DNA from 2 places in the Priestia sp. YIM B13551 genome. Region 1 is predicted to be linked to the other one. Evidence: a T-box and tRNA genes for the amino acid it is inferred to sense, from the RefSeq annotation. Region 1 holds a T-box; the other holds one or more tRNA genes.

Evidence for each region. The T-box of region 1 lies ahead of trpS (tryptophan--tRNA ligase). A T-box ahead of a tRNA ligase gene usually reads a tRNA of that ligase, here a tRNA-Trp.
Region 2: it encodes a tRNA-Trp, which carries the amino acid that the T-box ahead of trpS (tryptophan--tRNA ligase) is inferred to sense. The anticodon was not compared.

Annotation. Positions count from the first base shown of each region.
Region 1 is NZ_JBHZOX010000003.1:80,632-87,408, forward strand. It holds gene opp4A (oligopeptide ABC transporter substrate-binding protein) at 1-1,077, shown strand, start outside; gene opp4B (oligopeptide ABC transporter permease) at 1,106-2,071, shown strand; gene opp4C (oligopeptide ABC transporter permease) at 2,083-2,997, shown strand; gene ACFX4N_RS17465 (YjbA family protein) at 3,298-4,047, shown strand; gene trpS (tryptophan--tRNA ligase) at 4,075-5,064, opposite strand; T-box leader at 5,141-5,345, opposite strand; gene ACFX4N_RS17475 (peptide ABC transporter substrate-binding protein) at 6,012-6,777, shown strand, end outside.
Region 2 is NZ_JBHZOX010000001.1:646,935-653,711, forward strand. It holds gene ACFX4N_RS03335 (GerAB/ArcD/ProY family transporter) at 1-30, shown strand, start outside; gene ACFX4N_RS03340 (Na+/H+ antiporter NhaC family protein) at 208-1,608, opposite strand; tRNA gene ACFX4N_RS03345 (tRNA-Gly) at 1,824-1,895, opposite strand; tRNA gene ACFX4N_RS03350 (tRNA-Leu) at 1,915-1,996, opposite strand; tRNA gene ACFX4N_RS03355 (tRNA-Trp) at 2,023-2,096, opposite strand; gene ACFX4N_RS03360 (phospholipase D-like domain-containing protein) at 2,318-3,712, opposite strand; gene ACFX4N_RS03365 (hypothetical protein) at 4,019-4,288, opposite strand; gene ACFX4N_RS03370 (GerAB/ArcD/ProY family transporter) at 4,793-5,911, shown strand; gene ACFX4N_RS03375 (hypothetical protein) at 6,008-6,241, shown strand; gene ACFX4N_RS03380 (GerAB/ArcD/ProY family transporter) at 6,268-6,777, shown strand, end outside.

The DNA.
Region 1 (6,777 bases):
CAAGTTCGTAAAGAGCCTATTGGTGTTGGACCGTTTAAAGTGAAAAAAGTGGTAGCAAGTGAATATGTCCAAATGGAACGTAATGATGATTATTGGAAAGGTAAACCTCACCTTGATGGTGTTGTTGTAAAAGTACTGGATCCATCTGTTTCCGCCGGAGCATTGAAAAAAGGCGATGTCGACATTATGGATGTTCGCCCAGCTGATCTAGGGCAAGTTGAAAAAGCAGAAAACTTAGACTTTTTGGAAGGGAAATCAACTAGTTATTCGTATATTGGTCTACGATTTGGACATCGTGATCAAAAAGCTGGTAAAAACGTAGATGATTACGAAAAGTTCAAAGATCTAAAACTTCGTCAAGCATTGCTTTATGCAATAGATAGAAAAGCAATGGTAAAAGCATTTATGAACGACAAAGCGGTTGTTTCTAACACAGTTATTCCGTCTGTATTCTGGATTGCTGCTGACCAAAAAGATTTAACAAAGTACAAGTATAGTCCTGAAAAAGCTAAAAAATTATTAGCTGAAGCTGGTTATAAAGACAAGAATAATGACGGTTTTGTAGAAGATCCAAACGGAAAACCATTTACGATCTCATTCGGTCACTATGCTGGTCCAGCCAACTTCGAGGGTCGTGCGAAGGCTATTATGCAAGCATGGAATGATATTGGTATTAAAACAAAATTAGCAACGGGTTCACTTGTTGAATTTAACTTGTACAATGAAATGAAAGATAACGACGATAAGGCGTTAGAAGCGTTCTTTGGTTCTTGGGACACTGGTTCAGATCCAGATCCTACAGGATTATGGAGCTCTGATGCTGAATGGAACTATGGCCGTTGGGTAAATAAGGAATCTGATGAAATGCTTAAAGACGGTTTGAGTGAAAAATCATTTGATGATAAATACCGTAAAGATGTATATGTAAAATGGCAAAAATTCTTTAATGAGCAGCTGCCAGCACTTCCTTTATGGGAAAATATCAATATTTATGCTGTGAATAAGCGTGTGAAAAACGTAACTCTAGATCCATCAACGGTAGTTGTAGATCCGGAGAAATGGTCTGTAACGGAATAAGTATTTTACATGTAAAGGAGAGTCAACGATGCTGCAATACTCACTAAGACGTATTTTAGGGATGATTCCAATGTTGATTCTGATCTCCTTTGTTGTGTTTTCCCTGGCAAAAATGATGCCAGGGGACCCTTTTGGGGGAGAAATCAACCCTAGTAATACAGATCCAAAATACATTGAGGAAATGCGTGATAAGCTAGGATATAACGATCCTATCTACGTTCAATATTGGAACTGGGTAAAGGGAGTGGCACAAGGAGATTTAGGAAAGTCAACAACTCATAAGTTACCGACATTAGATATTATTTTAGAGCGTATGCCTAATACTATCTTTTTAGCTTTGACTTCGCTTTTGATTACGTATGTGTTTGCATTTATTTTAGGTATGTATGCAGGAAGAAAACCGTATACCTTAGCAGATAACTTTATTGCAGGATATAATTACTTTGCATTAGCGGTTCCATCGTTTATCGCAGGAATCGTAGGCATTTATTTATTTTCCTTTCAGTTAGGTTGGTTTCCATTTAGCGGTTCTGTTGAAGTAGGATTGAAAGAGGGATCATGGGAATTTATTCAAAGTAGAATTCATCACGTTATATTACCCGCGCTGATTCTTGGCTTGATGTCGACCGCGCAGTATACCCAATTTTTGCGCAATGATATTATTGAAAACAGTCGCAAAGATTTTGTACGCACAGCTAGAGCAAAAGGGACAAAAGAATCTAAAATTTATAATGTTCATATCTTACGCAACTCAATGATTCCGCTTATTACGTTTTTAGGGTTTGATCTTGTAACAATCATTAGCGGTTCTATCATTACAGAAACGATCTTTACGTATCCAGGAATCGGAAAGTTGTTTGTTGACTCTGTAGCAACTCGTGACTACTCAGTTATGATGTCGCTTACAATGTTGTTTTCAATTTTAACACTGGTTGGGAATCTGGTTGCTGATTTGTTATACGGCGTAGCAGATCCGCGTATTCGTTTGGATTAGGAGGAGAAAGTATGGAAATTGTAACGAAAAAAGATGTACAGCCAGAAGTGAATATGAAAGCTCCTAAAAACCTTTCTCCATGGGCGATTGCGCGAAAGAAGTTTGTTAAAAATAAACTAGCCATGATAAGTTTAGCTTTTATGATTGTGATTACGCTTCTTGCCATTTTTGCACCGCTGCTTACAAAAGCAGATATTACACGTATCGACTATATGGCGATGAATGCAGCGCCTTCTAGTGAGCATTGGTTTGGAACGGATACTAATGGGCGAGACGTATTTGCACGTACATTGTATGGAGGAAGAACTTCGTTACTGATTGGAGTTGCTTGTACAACACTCGTTATTTTAATCGGAACTCTTATTGGTTCGATTGCGGGTTATTACGGAGGCAAAGTGGATCAATTCTTAATGCGTTTTACAGACTTTGTATTAAACTTTCCGCTAATTGTTTTCGTTGTAGTGTTAAATACAATCCTAATTGGAAAGATCTCAGGCGTTTGGACGCTTATCCTAGTTGTTAGTTTCCTAAGCTGGGGAAGTACGGCCCGGTTGGTTCGAAGCAAAATCTTGGCTGAAAAAGAAAATGAATATGTGCTTTCAGCTGTTTCCATTGGGTGCAGCCCGTTTAAAATCATCTTTAAACATTTGCTGCCAAATGTATTTTCAACGATTGTGGTTCAAGCCAGTTTGCAAATGGCGATCCTCATTGTGTTTGAGTCAGCGATTAGCTTTATCGGTTTTGGCGTGCCGGCTGATACGCCAAGCTGGGGGAATATGCTGACAGAAGCAAGGGAATCAGATGTGCTGCAGAATAAGCCTTGGATGTGGGTTCCGCCAGGTTTAGCTATTACATTTACGATCCTAGCTATCAACTTCATTGGTGAAGGATTAAAAGATGCTTTGAATCCCAAATCTCTTCGTTAAAAATCTATCACAAAAGTGTGATAGATTTTTTTAGGTTTGTCAGACCTCCTGACAAACCTATTACTATAGAAGAAACTCGGATTTTTTTCTGCTTATAGGGGTGGATATAGCTCATGAAGCCTTTAGTAATCATTAGCACTGGCGTTATATCTGAGCTTCGAAATAAGTGCATTTGAATAATAGCCAAAAACGAAGGCATTTTACAATTGATTTTTAGAAAAATAACATCATTTGGAATAAAAATTCCTTTCTCTGCCTATACTGATGGATAACAAACAGATAGTAAGTGAGGGGTAAATTATGCTATATCTTCATGATGTATGGGTTAATTGGTTTGAAGGCGAAGAAAACGGTTATAATGTGTGTCATTTCCATGAGTGGAGAAAAGACGATTGTGTAGAACTGCTCGATCAAGCACCGTTATTAAAAGTAAATCCGCTTTTATTTCATTACATTGAAAATGATCTTTCCGAGCTACCTCAACAACTACTACAAGATGTCTATCAGAAAGCATACATTCGGAAAAATCATGAACGCACGCAGGTTGAATATTGTTTTATCGTTACAGATGGAACGAATATTTTAGCAATTGATACGATGGGATATCATATTCCGATTCGAAAAAGCCGCTTAATTCCAAGACAAGAACAGTTAGTCTATGAGATGATTGCGGATCAAGAAGAGCTAGAATATAAGTTCAGTGAAGACGAGCTGAATAAAAAAGAGCATCATATTCTTTCGCCGTCTCCTGAAACGATGAGAGGACTAACACGTAAAGAACGTCAGCTAAAACAGCTGTTATTTATGGCACTTGATCAGCTACATACAACAAAAAATACTGCTCAAATCCGCTACTGGTACACAGAGTGGAATCCAACGAAGTACGAAGACATTCAAGAGATGTCGTTTCAAGACGTATGGAATCAGCTATACGATGAAACGAAGTCAGGGTGGTCACCGAAGCATAAATTATTATGCGAGCGCTTAGTAAAAGGACAACCTTTCTTTGAAAAACTTTGGGAAATTGAACAAGAGCCAAAAGTTAATTAAAAAAACGACTGCATAGCAGTCGTTTTTTTAACGTTTACGGCCAATTCCCATTGCGTTTCGCATTTTGCGAAGCATTTTATTAGCCGTTGCATTTGCTTTATCGGCACCTTGATCTAAAATATCATCTAGCTCGCTAGAATCAACTAATTCATAATATCTTTCTTGAATTGGAGCGAGTGCTTCAGCTACTACTTTAGCTGTGTCAGCTTTAAAGTCACCATAACCTTTGCCTTCGTACATTGCTTCAATGTCTTCGATCGATTTATTGGCTAGGATTGAATAAATACTTAATAAGTTTGAAATACCTGGCTTATTTTCTTTATCATAGCGAACAATACCTTCTGAATCCGTTACGGCACTTTTGATTTTCTTTTCAATTGTTTTTGCGTCATCCAAGAGCGTAATGAAAGCTTTTTGGTTTGGATCGGACTTGCTCATTTTTTTCGTAGGATCTTGAAGAGACATGACGCGTGCGCCCACTTTTGGAATACGTACTTCAGGAATAGTGAAGATATCATTGTATTTTTTGTTAAAGCGCTCAGCTAAGTCACGCGTTAATTCTAAATGCTGTTTTTGATCTTCACCAACTGGAACCAAATCGGTGTTGTATAAAAGAATATCAGCTGCCATTAATGGAGGATAAGTTAGTAATCCTGCTGATACTGCCTCTTTTCCAGCAGACTTATCTTTAAACTGAGTCATACGTTCAAGTTCACCGATATACGCTACGCACTGTAGCATCCATCCCGCTTCTGTGTGGGCGGGCACTTCCGATTGAATAAATAAAGTCGATTTTGCTGGATCAATTCCTACTGCTACATACAGAGCAGCGAGGCTGCGAATGTTTTTACGAAGTGCTAAACGATCTTGAGGCGTTGTAATCGCATGCTGATCTACAATACAAAAATGACAGTTATAGTCATGTTGAAGTTCAACAAATTGCTTCATCGCTCCAATGTAGTTACCTAAAGTGATTGTACCGCTTGGTTGAATACCTGAAAAAATTGTTTTCATCAAATCTTCCTTTCATCTGCACATATATGATGCTAATTTACGGATACAACATAAAAAGGCCCATCCGCTCCTAGCATAAGCTAGGGGCGAATGGACCGCGTTGCCACCCTAATTAGCACAAATAATTGTGAACTATCTTTATTCATATAACGTTGAGGTCAACGTTCAAGCTTTGCACTTGAAAGCTCCAAAGTCCATTCTGCAGGTTTCAATGTTTGTTCTCACCAGCCACAAACTCTCTAAAAATGAAAATTCTGCATACTACTCTTTTTCACAGCTTTAATTATATAGTTATTCGTTATTATAACGCGAAAAAGCAGGAATTTAAACATCTTATCGCTAAAAAGTTTTATAAGACAATTTACTGGAATTTTTCAGCGGCAAAAAAAGACAAGAACCTTTTAATTAAAGCATTTCTTAATGAAAATTTGGTGGAGGATTTGGTAAAAATCTTTTATTTAGTATTTCTAATGGCTTTGTAATACTATTGTAATACCTATACTACAAAAAAGATTTTGGACGTCTGACAAGTAGGCACAATCCTTATAAGATAAGGTTTTTTCTCTCGTGACAAAAAAATACCATTAAATAATAGTATTGCAATAAATTTTTAAAATATTTATAATAGGCGTAACAAACATATTTTTTACAAAGGTATTACAATTTCTTAATTTTTCAGAAAACACAAAATAGACAATGTTTTGTTTCAATTAGCGAATTTTGTAATGAATGAGTCTTCTACATATTAAGCGCATACATTGGATTTACAGCATGTAAACAATTGATGACAGTTTCATAGGGTAGAAGAATAATTTTGCAGTGAGGTCTTTAATGCTCTACTACGCGAAAAAATAACTGATTATTTTGTATTGAAAGAGGATTAAGAAATTAGTACATATCAAAAAAATATGGTTGCCACACAAACAAAATTTAATAGGGGGTAACACGCAATGAAGAAAAGGTTGTCGATTCTTTTCAGTTTGCTGCTTGTAATGAGCTTGTTTTTAGCTGCATGTGGATTTAACAAAGAATCTGGTGGCAGTGAAAATGCTAGCAGTGATGGCGGCGACAAGAAGAAAGAGCAAGAGCTTCGCGTAAACATTAAAACTGAGCCTTTTTCACTGAACCCAGGCTTAGCTAATGATTCAACGTCATCAAACGTATTATTACAAACATTTGAAGGTTTAACTCGTATCGGTAAAGATGGAAAACCTGAAAATGCAATGGCGAAAGATGTGAAGGTCAGCGATGATCAAACTAAATATACGTTTACTATTCGCGACGATGCAAAATGGTCAAATGGTGACCCTGTAACAGCAAAAGATTTCGAATATGCATGGAAATGGGCGTTAGATCCTAAAAACGAATCTCAATATGCATATCAATTATACTATGTTAAAAATGCACAAGCTGCCAATGAAGGAAAAGGTTCATTAGATGATGTTGCCGTTAAAGCAACAGATGATAAAACGCTTGAGGTAACATTAGAAAACCCAACGCCATATTTCTTAGAATTAACAGCTTTCTATACGTACTTCCCAGTGAATACGAAAATTGCTGAATCAAATGAAAAATGGTACACAAATGCAGGCGAAAACTATACGTCAAACGGTCCTTTCAAGCTTAAAACTTGGAAACATAATGACAAAATCGAGTTAGTTCCTAATGAAAACTATTGGGATAAAGATGCTGTAAAACTTAAAAAAGTTGAAATGT
Region 2 (6,777 bases), on a different contig from region 1:
AAGAATAGGAAGCGGCAGCAGAGACAATAACAATAAATTTGCAGTTAGTGAGGTGATTTTCGTGTATATATGGTTTTATGATCATTTTGTTAATACCATCTTATTTCCGCTTACTTGTATCATACTAGTGTGCCTATCATTAGGACTGTATGCATACGTTAAGCTGAAAAAACTAAAAAATTGATACTAGATGGCTATTTCTCTCATTCAAAACAAGAAAGATACAACGAGATAAAAAGCAACTGTTATTCCTGCTGCAATTAAAGCTGGCTTTAATTTATACTTGGCATATTCAATAACAGATAAATCTAATATTTTGGCGATGGTATTCGTATCGTCGCTTAAAGGTGAAGAAAACGCTCCAAATGAACCGCTCGCAAATACCGCACCGATAATCAACGGTAAAGAAAGGTCTGCAGAACTTGCAAGCGATACGCCAAGCGGCATTAAAATCCCCCACGTCCCCCAAGCAGACCCGATAAAGTAAGAAATAGCAGCTCCAAACACAAACATAAAAGGAGTGACAAACATTTGAGGAATCCACTTAGAATGTGCCGTCACGAAATTCGAAAAACCCAAGTCTTCTGTAACAGCGGATAATCCCCATACTACCGATAACAACAGAATAACGGACATTAAGTCATTGCCTCCTGTGATAAAACCATTAAGCAAATTCTGTAATGTAAAGCGCTGAAATAAGAAAAAAATGAGGGTAATTAACGTAGTCATAATCAAAGCTACTACCATCGCTTCTAGTACGTCTGCTTTAATAAATGCTTCAAAAAAGGTGTGACTTTTATGATGTCCACTCCACCATGTTAAAAGTAAGGTGAGTGAGATCACAACAAGTAAAGGCACTAAGAGATTCCAAGGCTTAGAAGGCAAATCCTTCGATACGCAAGGATGACAATCATGCCAATCTTTTTCGTCTTCTTCCTCAAGCTTCATAGGAGCCGTAGATGTTGAATGATGAAAAAAGCTTAAATAAATCCCTACTAAAATAATTACAATCGAAAAGAAATTATAAGGAATACTTTGAATGAACAAAGAATAAGCGTCTTGTTTTATGCCTTGATGATCAATCGCCATTTGAATGATTGATACCATATATCCTACAAATGCCGTTGCCACAGGAATTAAGACGATAACAGGAGTAGCAGTTGTTTCAATAACAAACCCTAGCTCTGCTGTCGTCATTTTCACTTTTTTCAGCAGCGCTCTCATGATGGGCGCGATCGTAACAAAACGAAATGTCGGAGCACTGAATGTCCCAATGGTTGAAACATAGGTTAAAATAAGGGCTTTTTTTCTTGTATCAATTCTTTCTGCAGCAGTTTCCACAAACCCCTTAACTCCTCCAGCCATCTTAATCATTCCGATAAGCCCTGAAAACGCGTATAAAAAGACGACGATTTCTATATTACTTTTATTTCTAAGAGCTTGTACAACGTAGTGAAGTAGCTTTTCAACACCTCCAATAATCGAATGATCAATCAAATAAGCGCCTACTAATAAGCCCAAAAACAACCCTGGCAGCACTTGTTTGGTGAAAATAGCTATTGGAATAACAATTAAAAACGGTATAATGGAAAACCAACTAGATTCCATAGGACTCTCCCCTATCTTAAAAACCATATTAGATGTCTTCACGTATCGTTCATTAGCTTTTAATGTAACCCCAATATTATGTGTATATTCACGAAAACAACACGTATAAGCAGTACTGCTTTAATAAAATATTTCTGATTAAAAACAGCATAATAAAACTCTTTATTTCTACAACAAAAAAAGCAGTTTGCACATGCAAACTGCTTTTGAAAAGAAGCGGAAGACGAGGTTCGAACTCGCGACCCCCACCTTGGCAAGGTGGTGTTCTACCACTGAACTACTTCCGCGCATATATGAAAGTAAAGATGCGGGTGAAGGGACTTGAACCCCCACGTCATAAGACACTAGATCCTAAGTCTAGCGCGTCTGCCAATTCCGCCACACCCGCGTGTGAACTAAAAGATAACTCCAAAATGGCAGGGGCAGTAGGAATCGAACCCACACTGACGGTTTTGGAGACCGTAGTTCTACCTTTAAACTATGCCCCTAGAAATGATTTCTTCAAAAGAACCTCGTTTATTAACGACGCTATATCATAATAAAACATATATGGAATTTCGTCAATAGGTCTTTTGATAAATCATAACTAGTACTAGCAGTTTCAAAAAAACTGTGAGGCATATCACAGCTTTTTACACATTCCCTTCACCAGCTGCAGTCTTCTTTAATCTCCGCTATTTGTTTTTAGAGACTCTACTGTAACTCAGTACTATACAAAATGTCTCCAAAATCGCGTAAAGACCGAAAGAATATGTAGAAGTGCAGATTTTACAGGAGGCGCGTTTTTTTGAGAATCCGTATTAAAATCCACAGGTTCTCCCTCATTTCCCACAAGCATACTGTGAGAAATTTTAGTTTCAATAGCTCCTGTTAACTCGGCTGCAAATTCTTTACTATCTATCATAACCATGGATTCAGTATTTAAAAATGCAGAGCGGGAATCTAAGTTAAAAGAACCAACTGCACTTAAACGCTGATCATAAACAACAGATTTCCCGTGAATTGAATAGGGCTTTTGATATTCATAAAGCTTTGAACCAGCTTTTATGACGTGATTCTTCACTCCCAAATATGCAGAAAAAGCCATAGCATTTGGAGTGGATGTAATAGAATTAGTTAAAATAATTCTTTGTACTTTGGGTTTTACCCGCTTATCTATATACCGTTCCATCTCTTTTGTTGGTACGATATAAGGGCTTTGAACAACAATGGATTTTTCAGCTTGTTGGGAAAGCTTAATAAATGTTTTCCATATAAAAGGGCTTTTATTAATTCTTTGAATAGGATTTGTAATAAAAGAAACCTTTCTTGTAGGCATCGTTGATTCTCTCCATACAATGTAAGGATGGACAAAAGGTTCGTTTGCTTTTTTGGCCTCTTCGTATTGATCTATTAACAATTTTTTTCCTGAAAGACCACGAAATTGTTTAGTCTTCTTGAGCTTTTGAAAAGCTTTGCGTGTATACGGATGAGTCCATAATTTCTCTACATACTTCTCCATTGAGAGAATGACACTATGACTTTCTTGCTTTGTGTTATAAATGAGCACATCACGGTCATAGACAAAATTTTTATCTGGTTGACTGGCCAAGTATTTATCTCCAATATTTCGTCCTCCAATAATACCTAATTGGCCATCGACTACTATTATTTTATCGTGAAGACGATTATGCCAGGTCCAAGGTTTAAAAATAGTGAAGGGCTCATAGTACTTTAATTCTATATTATTGTGGAAAGCTAGAGCATAAAGAACATTTTTTCTCTTGCCTTTTAATCCATGAGAGATCCCGTCTAATAGCACTCGAATACGTATACCTCGATCCGCAGCTTCGAATAAAGCGCCCATAAGTAAATCCGAAGAACGACCTTTACCGATGGAAAAGTAAGCAATATCAATTGTATGCCTCGCTTCTTGAATCATCTGCATCCGAACAAGCCCTGAAAAATAACCGTTTTCCAAAAGCATAACCCGGTCTGTGGATTCTTCCTTTCCGTAAAAATTCTCAGTATTCATTACTTTTAAGTCTTTCCCCTTGTGCAAAGGGACATAAAACAGTACCACTGCAGTTACGAATACATATATGAAGTACAATACGACAATCATTATTAGTATATTTATTAGCATGTTCCTGTCACAATCCCTTTCCATTCTTATCGTTCTGTTTTTATTAGGATTCTTACTTTTTTAACTTCTATACCTTTTAAAATAAGAATGGAATGATGGATTATTTGCTACACCACTGTTGATTTCCGTGCAAGTCTTCGCCTTTCCCCCAAACAATAGCCAGAAGCAATTATATACACGAAACCTACGTTCACACTACCAATAAAAAAAGCAGAAGTTCATTATCTTCTGCTTTTACAATTTATACCCTATTGTGAACCTGTTCTAAGTAAAACAGCGGCTCTTTTATTGATTAAGGTTGTTCTCCATATCTTTTATATCTTGCTGAAACTCTGTTAAACGCTGACGCTGTGTTTCAGAAGCATTTTCAAGCGCATTCTCAATTTGCTGAGAGGCTTCATTCACTTCACCTATCGCTTGCTTCGCTTCATGGCCGTACGATGCATCATTTTTAGCTTCATTTGCCTGTTCATATGCATCTACTGCTTCTTTATGCCCCTGCTGTGCTGCTTGAAACGATTGTTGTTTATCTTTATTGTATGGGAATTTTTTCATCATAGTGCTCCTTTCCATTTGTTCACTCTTTAGTGTGGCATTTTTCTACATATTCATACGACGCTTCAATAGGTTAAAGCTAAGTGTATATTCCTCATAACAAACCCCTCAATCATATAAGAGCCCTAGAAAATATCTTCTATCTCCTGCAATACTTTCTATATTTTACAGAAATGTATAATGACTTTCTTTAGCGGACATCATACGAATAGCTTATCTGAACGAAAAAATGTATTGGGGTTGACTGCATGCACTTGTTTCTTTCCTTTTTGATCATTTGTGCAGGGATTATATGGATGGAAATAAAAAGATTACCTCAACACTCTCATAAAAAGGAACGGAACATTTTTATTGTGTTCATGACAATCAGTATCATAATCGCTCTTGCAAAAATCTTTCGGCTGCCTCTACCGAACCCTTCTGATTGGGTAGAAGTAATGTTTCAACCTTTAAGTCACTTATTATTCCGTTGGATCACTTAATTAGTGTATATGGCAAAAGGATGTGCTCATTTTGCTTAATGAAATCAATATTTCAGCTGCGCAGTTTCGCAAATTAGTAACTTTGTATAGCATCGGAAGCACAATTATTGTTGTACCTGCCGCTATTACAGCTGATGCTCATCAAGATGCCTGGATTGCCGCACTCTTCGGTGTTGCATTAGGAATTGGCTTAGTTTTGCTTTTTACCTCACTAGGAAAAATGTTTCCAACGCTTACGCTGATGGAAATGAACGAAAAAATTTTTGGCAAACTATTTGGAAAGATTGTTTCTGCTGTTTTTGTGTTATCCAATTTATTTATCAGCAGTCAAGTTCTTTACTATGTAGGGAATTTTCTCACTACACAAATTCTTCCCTACACCCCGCTTACAGCCATCCACATTGCATTTATGGTTGTGGTCATCGTAGGAGTACGCCTAGGAATAGAGGTTATTGCACGAAGTGCCGAGATTTTATTCCCTTGGTTTGTCGGATTATTCGGGCTTCTCATTTTGTCTATGATCCCTCAAATTAAAATAGAGCATCTTCAGCCTGTGTTCGAAATCCATCCAAAAGCTTTTATTCGTGCTGTTTTAACGTTTTTAAGCATGAGTTCTTTGACTTATACGATTCTGCTTATGATTTTCCCTTCCCATACACCAGACACGAAAAAGGCAACTCAATCCTTTTATATAGGTAATATAGCCGGTGGACTAGTGATGGTTACGTTAATCTTACTCGGAATTTTAGTACTTGGTCCTTATTACTCCCAAATCACCATGTTTCCAAGCTATGAATTAGGAAGAAGAATTGATGTAGGAAACTTTCTTCAAGGAATTGAAGTAGTCATTGCTATTTTGTGGTTTATTACTCTCTTTTTTAAGCTTTGCATTTACTTTTACGCTATTCTTTTGGGGTTTGCCAATGTATTTCATATAAAGGATTACAAGCTGTTTTCTTTTCCAGTCGCACTCATCATGATTACCCTTTCCCTTATTGTGTATCCAAGCGTTTCTTATCAAAAGGATTGGGATACAAAAACGTGGATTCCCTACAGCTTACTTGTAGGCATCTTATATCCACTTTTCCTTTTAATTGCAGGGTTTATTCAAAACAAAAAGCGGCGTTCTAGCAATGGATAGAAACTCAAAAACCTTTAATAAAGAATGCACCTTCAGTATAAGTAATTATTTTTCAGGAAAATATAACACTAATTATTCATGTATAGGAGCTAGTGTATGCTAGGGGTATTGGGTTTACTTATTGTTTGCACGCTCGTCATTTGGTTTGAAGTACCTAAACTACGGCATAAAAAAGCGAAGAAAGAACTATGGCTATTCTATACAGTTCTTGCAATCGGAATGGTGGTAAGCATCTGTAAAGCACTTGGTTTAAATGTTCCAAATCCTTCTGATTTATCAGCTGCTATCTTCAAGCCAATCAGCATATTTTTATTTCATTTATTATCTTAATACGTTAAGACGAGGAAGTGAATACAGTGAAACCTGTAGTTAAAATTTCAACGATTCAATTTCGCATGCTCGTTATGCTTTATACAATTGGAAGCACAATTGTTATTGCTCCAGCAGCTATGACTGTAGATTCCAAACAAACCGCTTGGATTCCAGCTATCCTTGGAGTAGTATGCGGATTTGTATTAGTAAAAGTATATATAGCTCTCGGACTGTTATTTAAAGATAAAAATCTGATAGAAATCAATGAAGCAGTGTTTGGAAAATATCTAGGAAAAGGTGTATCTTGTTTATTTGTCACGTCTACTGTCATAACATGCAGCCGCATTGTATACTACGTGGGGAGTTTTTTAAATACTCATATTATGATGGAAACTCCGCTGATTGCTATTCACATTATTTTTATGCTTGTGGTTGTGTTCGGAGCAAGACTCGGACTAGAAACCATCGCACGCTGCTGTGAAATATTTTTCCCTTGGTTTATTGGCCTTCTCGGAATTTTCATCTTCTCACTGACTCCTCAAATGAAAGTCCAA